2 linked regions of the Methyloferula stellata AR4 genome follow. The protein of the gene in region 2 interacts with the protein of the main gene of each other region in a pairwise test. Links are inferred from orthologs where the notes say so. Each region holds a gene or a part of one and is shown on either strand. Other genes may lie near its edges.

The links.
Region 1: the proteins of gyrB (region 2) and gyrA interact in binary tests that used the Escherichia coli proteins (3 or more experiments, as listed by UniProt). The link is inferred for Methyloferula stellata AR4 from one-to-one orthologs.

Annotation. Positions count from the first base shown.
Region 1 is NZ_ARWA01000001.1:2,059,459-2,063,132, reverse strand. The notes cover bases 156-3,513. They hold gyrA (DNA gyrase subunit A), read right to left. Parts: upstream 3,188-3,513; coding sequence 356-3,187; downstream 156-355. Other genes in these bases: A3OQ_RS0110185 (c-type cytochrome), read right to left, coding at 3,351-3,513; A3OQ_RS0110195 (class I SAM-dependent methyltransferase), read right to left, coding at 156-177. Also shown: more of A3OQ_RS0110195, read right to left, coding at 1-155; more of A3OQ_RS0110185, read right to left, coding at 3,514-3,674. UniProt on the Escherichia coli protein: A type II topoisomerase that negatively supercoils closed circular double-stranded (ds) DNA in an ATP-dependent manner to maintain chromosomes in an underwound state.
Region 2 is NZ_ARWA01000001.1:1,042,807-1,046,224, reverse strand. The notes cover bases 46-3,147. They hold gyrB (DNA topoisomerase (ATP-hydrolyzing) subunit B), read right to left. Parts: upstream 2,788-3,147; coding sequence 304-2,787; downstream 46-303. Other genes in these bases: A3OQ_RS0105165 (hypothetical protein), read left to right, coding at 3,061-3,147. Also shown: more of A3OQ_RS0105165, read left to right, coding at 3,148-3,306. UniProt on the Escherichia coli protein: DNA gyrase negatively supercoils closed circular double-stranded DNA in an ATP-dependent manner to maintain chromosomes in an underwound state.

The sequences.
Region 1 (3,674 bases), 1.0 Mb from region 2 along the record:
GCCCGCCGGCAAGACATCGTGATAAAGCGCGGTGACGGCTTCGACCGCATTGCCGTCAATATGAGCGACGAAACGCGGCGCCGCATAGAAGAGCTGATCCGGCGACGGGTCTTCTTTCAGAAAGGCATCGGCCGGCAGGCCGGGCAGTTGTTCGTCGGTTGCATCACTATCAGCCATCGATCCCAAACTCTGCCAGATGTCTTCAGGCGAATTATCGAACGCCTGACGCCCTCGTGCTTCGAGACGGCGCTTTCAGCGCCTCCTCAGCATGAGGGCTTGGGAAGGTTGCCCTCATCCTGAGGAGCGAGCGCAGCTCGCGTCTCGAAGGAGAGGGCAACACAGTTTGTATAGACGTCTAGCCCGGTTCGTCCGTGCCGGGATCTGACTCATCCGGACCCGCGTCCGGTGCAGGCTCGTCAGGCCCGGCCTCGTCGGGTCCTCTCTCAGGCTCGTCGCCGCCGCCGCGCTCTTCCTCGGTGATGCACTCGACCGAGACGACCTCTTCGTCCTCTGCCGTATCGAAGACGATGACGCCTTGCGTGCCACGCCCGGCGACGCGGATGCCCTCGACCGGACAGCGGATCAATTGGCCGCCATTCGTCACCAGCATGATCTCGTCGCCCTCCTCGACCGGCATGGAGGCGACAAGCTTGCCGTTGCGTGTATTGACGGCCATCGCGACAATGCCTTTGCCGCCGCGCCCGGTAACACGATATTCGAAAGACGATGTGCGCTTGCCATATCCATTGGCCGAAATCGTCAGAATCACCTGCTCGGCTTCCGACAATTGCGCGAGCCGCTCGACGGAAAGGCTTGCTGCCTGCACGGGCTCGGCCTCAGCGCCTTCCGACGCCACATCGTCGGGCACGACTTCGAGGGCCGTATCCCCCGACGGTTCACCGGCAACGGCACGCCTGTTTTTCAGGTAGGCGAGACGCTCGCCCGCGTCGACATCGATATGGCGCAGGATCGCAAGCGAAATCACCCTGTCGCCTTCGGCAAGCGCGATGCCGCGCACGCCCATCGAATCGCGACCCTTGAAAACACGGACGTCAGTCACAGCGAAACGAATGCACTGACCGTTCGCCGTTGTCAGCAGAACATCCTTGTCTTCCGTGCAGATCTGCACGTCGACGATTTCCTCGCCCTCGTCGATGCGCATAGCTATCTTGCCGGCGCGGTTCACCTGAGCGAAATCGGAGAGCTTGTTGCGTCTCACCGTGCCGCGTGTCGTGGCGAACATCACGTCGAGCGTTTCCCACTTCGTCTCGTCTTCCGGCAAAGGCATGATGGTCGTGATTCGCTCGCCCTGTTCGAGCGGCAGAATATTGACGAGCGCTTTGCCGCGCGCCGTCGGCGCCGACAGCGGCAGGCGCCAGACCTTTTCTTTGTAGACTTGCCCATGTGAGGAAAAGAACAGCACCGGCGTATGGGTTGAGGCCACGAAAAGCCGCGCGACGAAATCCTCGTCCTTCGTCTGCATACCGGAGCGGCCCTTGCCGCCGCGCCTTTGCGCCCGATAGGTCGAAAGCGGCACGCGTTTCACATAGCCGGCATGCGAGACGGTGACGACCATATCCTCGCGCTGGATCAGATCTTCGTCCTCAACACCGGCGTCGCTGTCGAGAATGATGCTTCGCCGTGGCGTCGCATGGGCGGTTTTGATCTCGGTCAGCTCATCTTTGATGATGCCGAAGAGCCGCGTGCGCGAGCGCAGGATGTCGAGATAATCGGCGATCTCGCCTGCGAGCTTGTTCAAGCTCTCGGCAATCTCCTCGCGGCCGAGCGCGGTCAGACGCTGCAGCCGCAGTTCGAGGATCGCGCGCGCCTGCGCCTCCGACAGACGGCAAGTGCCGTTTTCGGTCAAGACATGGCGCGGGTCGGCGATGAGCAAGACGAGCGGCGCCATGTCATGCGCCGGCCAATCGCGCGCCATCAAGGCCTCGCGCGCCGCCGCCGCATCGGCGGAGGTGCGAATGAGGCGGATCACCTCATCTATATTGGCGACGGCGATGGCAAGACCGACTTGCAGATGCGCCGCGTCGCGCGCTTTTCCAAGAAGGTGCCGGATACGCCGCGTCACGACCTCTTCGCGGAAGTCGACGAAAGCGCGCAGGAAATCCTTGAGGTTCAAGACCTCCGGGCGGCCGCCGTTCAGCGCGATCATATTGGCGGGAAAACTCGATTGCAGCGAGGTGAACCGCCAAAGCTGATTGAGCACGACATCGGCGACGGCATCGCGCTTCAATTCGATGACGATGCGCATGCCGTCGCGATCGGATTCGTCGCGCAGATCGGAAATGCCCTCGACCTTCTTCTCGCGTACGAGTTCGGCGATCTTTTCGATCAGCGTCGCCTTGTTCACCTGATAGGGGATCTCGGTGACGATGAGCGCCTCGCGCTCCTTGCGCATTTCCTCGATCTCGACCTTCGCGCGGGTGAGAATGGATCCGCGGCCCGTCAAATAGGCCGAACGGATTCCGGCGCGACCCAAAATGCTGCCGCCGGTCGGAAAATCCGGCCCCGGCACGATCTGCATCAGCTCTTCGATCGTCATCTCGGGCCGATCGATCAGCGCGAGGCACGCATCAATGACTTCGCCCAGATTATGCGGCGGAATATTCGTCGCCATGCCGACGGCGATGCCGCCCGCGCCATTGACGAGAAGATTGGGAAAACGGGCTGGCAGAACGACGGGTTCGTGTTCCTTGCCGTCATAGTTCGGCTGGAAATCGACCGTGTCATTGTCGATATCTTCGAGCAGCGCCATCGCCGGGCGGGCAAGACGCGCCTCGGTGTAACGCATGGCGGCCGGCGGATCGCCATCGACCGAGCCGAAATTGCCCTGCCCGTCGATCAAGGGCAGCCGCATCGAAAAGAGCTGCGCCATGCGCACCAGCGCATCATAGATCGCCTGGTCGCCGTGCGGATGATATTTGCCCATCGTGTCGCCGACGATGCGCGAACATTTCACATGCGGCCGGTCGGGCGTGTGATTGTTCTCATGCATCGAAAACAGAATGCGGCGATGCACGGGCTTCAAGCCGTCGCGCACGTCGGGCAGCGCACGGCTGACGATCACGCTCATCGCATAATCGAGATAGCTGCGGCGCATTTCGTCGGAAATGGAAACGGGGCGAACGTCGGAACCGGGCGGTCCGGCGCCATTCTCGTCGTTATCGGCCAAGGCGGGTCAATCCAAAGCTGCGGGGTATTACCCAACATATAATCTATCGGGCCGCCGATAGCCAGTTACGAGCCGTCAAACAGCTATAAAAACACCCCGTATTTCCAACCACTTACGCGACCATCCCAGAATGTGCACAGGCTGTTGAAGATGCCGCATTTTTTTACTTCTGAACGGCCTCCCCGTGCTGCCAATCGGCAGGCTTGAAACCGTCGCGGTTCGGCATGCGAACCTCCGGCAAAGTTCGCGCATCGAGCACGGCATTGTCAGGCACGATCTTGTTCAGCGAGAGCAGATAAGCTGTGACCGCATAGACCTCGTCATTCGAGAGCGATTGCGGCGCGTTGAAAGGCATGGCGCGGCGGATATAGTCATAGAGGGTGGTCGCATAAGGCCAATAGCTGCCAATGGTCTTCACCGGCTTTGCGCTCTTGAGCGTGCCCTGGCCGCCGACGAGCACCGCCCCGGTCGGCACGGCCGTTTCGCC
Region 2 (3,418 bases):
TGACTTTCTCACCCGAAAACAAGGGCTTGTGAAGGGGGCTGCCAAGCCTCGCGCGCGGGACCGCCGGGCCGCCGTGGGACGAAGGGAGGCAGGACTTGCACGATACGCCGCCATACAGGGAAAATCACCTCCGAAAGCCCCAAACGCAGCCTTCCGAACCTCCTTTTCGAAAGAGTTCACACTGAGGCAAGCGCCATAAACCTTGCGAAGATTATGGTGCGCGGCTGCGGCCTTTTCGACAGCAGCCGGTGGAATCCCGCCGCTTGTGGCGCAAAAGCAACGTTTTCATGAAGCAGATGAATCCTAGACGTCGAGATTGGCGACGCTCAGCGCATTTTCCTGGATGAATTCACGCCGCGGCTCGACGACATCGCCCATCAGCTTGACGAAGACATCGTCGGCCTCGTCACCTTCCTTGATCTTCACTTGCAGCAGCGAGCGCGCATCGCGATCGAGCGTCGTCTCCCAGAGCTGTTCGGGGTTCATTTCGCCGAGGCCTTTATAGCGCTGCATCTGCGAAATGCCCTTCTGTCCGGCCGCCATGACGGCTTCGAGAAGATCGTCTGGTCCAGCCACTTGGCGTTCGTCGTTTTTGCGCACGAAAGTCGCAGGCTCCGCGAAGACCTCGCGCAAAGGAGAGGCATGTTCGTGCAGACGCCGCGCCTCGGCGGAGGCCAACAGACCGGCGTCGAGGGTCGCTACCTGCCGCACGCCGCGCACTTCACGGGTGAAGACATAGCCGCCATTATCGACATGGCCCTCCCAGCCGCGCTCGGTCTCCTCGGCACGACGGTCGAGGCGCGCGGCGATGACTTGCGCCAAAGCGGCAGACTCGGCCTCATCTTGCGCGCCAATCGGACGCAGCGCTCCGGCGATGGCCGCCTGCTCGACGATTCCGCGATCGTAGCGCGAATGAAGGCTCGCAAGGATCTTACGCACCAGGCGCGCCTCTTCGATCATGGCGCGGAGATCCGCGCCGGCGCGTTCCTCGCCTCTTCCTGAGTTCTGGCCTGCCGCGAGCCGCAGCACGGCGGAATCGAGCCCATTGTTGATGAGATAATCTTCGCGGGCCGCTTCGTCCTTCAAATATTGTTCGGAAGAGCCCCGCTTGACCTTATAGAGCGGCGGCTGCGCGATATAGAGATGGCCGCGCTCGATCAATTCCCGCATCTGCCGGAAGAAGAAGGTCAAGAGAAGCGTACGGATATGCGAGCCGTCGACATCGGCATCCGTCATGATGATGATCTTGTGATAGCGCAGCTTCGAGACGTTGAAATCGTCGCGCCCGACGCCCGTGCCGAGCGCCGTGATCAGCGTGCCGATCTCCTGAGAGGAGAGCATTTTATCGAAGCGCGCACGTTCCACATTGAGGATCTTGCCGCGCAGCGGCAGAACCGCCTGATATTCACGATTGCGGCCCTGCTTGGCCGAGCCGCCGGCGGAATCGCCCTCGACGAGAAAGAGTTCGGCCTTGGCCGGATCGCGTTCCTGGCAATCGGCAAGCTTGCCCGGCAGATTGGCTATATCGAGCGCGCCTTTGCGGCGCGTCAGTTCGCGCGCCTTGCGGGCTGCTTCGCGGGCTTGGCCCGCCTCGATGACTTTGCCGACGACCGTCTTGGCGTCCTGCGGGTGCTCCTCGAACCATTGTCCGAGCATTTCATTGACGAGGCTCTCGACAACCGGCCGCACTTCGGATGAGACGAGCTTGTCCTTCGTCTGCGACGAGAATTTCGGGTCCGGCACTTTGACCGACAGCACGCAGGTGAGACCCTCACGGCAATCGTCGCCGGTCAGATCCACTTTTTCGCGCTTGGTCATGCCGGAGCGCTCGGCGTAGCCCGTCACTTGGCGCGTCAAGGCGCCGCGAAACCCGGCGAGATGCGTGCCGCCGTCGCGTTGCGGGATGTTATTCGTAAATGCGAGCACATGCTCGTGGTAGGAATCGTTCCACCAGAGCGCGACCTCGACGGTGATCATGTCGCGCTCGCCGCGGATCATGATCGGCTTTTGGATCAACGGCGCCTTGGCACGGTCGAGATAACGCACGAAAGCCTCAAGGCCGCCTTCGTAATAAAGCTCTTCGGTCTTCACCTCCGCGCCGCGCGCATCGGTGAGTTCGATGCGGACGCCGGAATTCAGGAAGGCCAATTCGCGCAGCCGGTGCTCGATCGTCGCATAGTCGTAATCGAGCATGGTGAAGGTTTCGGGGGACGCCAGAAAGGTGACCTCGGTCCCGCGCTTGACGCGGCCGTTCTCGACCGGCGCCGGCCCCGTTACGGCGAGAGGCGCCACGACATCGCCATGCGCGAAAGCGACCGCATGTTCCTTGCCGTCGCGCCAGATCCTGAGCTTCAGCCAGGTCGAGAGCGCATTGACGACGGAAACGCCGACGCCGTGCAGTCCCCCCGACACCTTGTAGGAATTCTGGTCGAATTTTCCGCCGGCATGAAGCTGGGTCATGATGACTTCGGCGGCCGAAACCCCTTCCTCGCTATGGATATCGGTCGGGATGCCGCGCCCATCGTCGGTGACCGTGACAGAACCGTCGGAATTGAGCGTCACGGTGACGCGTGTCGCATGGCCGGCGAGAGCCTCGTCGATCGCATTATCGACGACCTCGTAGACCATGTGATGGAGGCCCGAGCCATCATCCGTATCGCCGATATACATGCCCGGGCGCTTGCGCACCGCATCGAGCCCGCGCAGGACCTTGATGGAATCCGCACCATAATAGGCATCGGCATCCGGGGGCATGGACGCAGGGTTGATGGGGGCTGGTTCGCCCATAGGTTTGGGGGCTTTCTTGGGTTCGAAGCGAGGGGTAAAATCGCGCGTCAATTTCTCTTCACAATATAAGCCAAAACCAACCCGATTGCACCCTTTGATCCAGTTTTTCCAAGCTGTTATCGCATCTATCCACGGCCGTCTTAAGGTCTTCGCGAGACTGGACTTTCAAACCCGCCCAAAGCGGCCTTCAGGCCCAGGCGCGAGGCTAGACGCGACGCCTCCGCTGGCTTAAAACCGGGCCGACAAGAAGCTATTGTTCGAGGGGATAAAGCCATGAGCGACCAACCCGTAGGCTGGTTCATCGATTGGGAAAGCAAGATGCGGCCGACCGACAATCCCGGCAAGGGTCTGCGCTGCGAAGTGGATTATAAGTCGAAATATGTTCAGGTTCTGAACAAATACGACATGCTGGACCATGAATCGACCTGGTATCCCGATGAAGCGGCGGTCATCAAGGCCGGTCTCAAGGTCGAATATGCCGACCTGACGGCGCCGATCAAAATCGGCTCGGTCAAGTAGCAGAACCAGCCCGCAAAGCCTGCGGAGCGGTCGTTTCCGGCCCGCAGAGAAAACCAAAAAGCCCGGCCTTTTGGACCGGGCTTTTTAATTGGCATCCAGCTCGTAGCCGGAG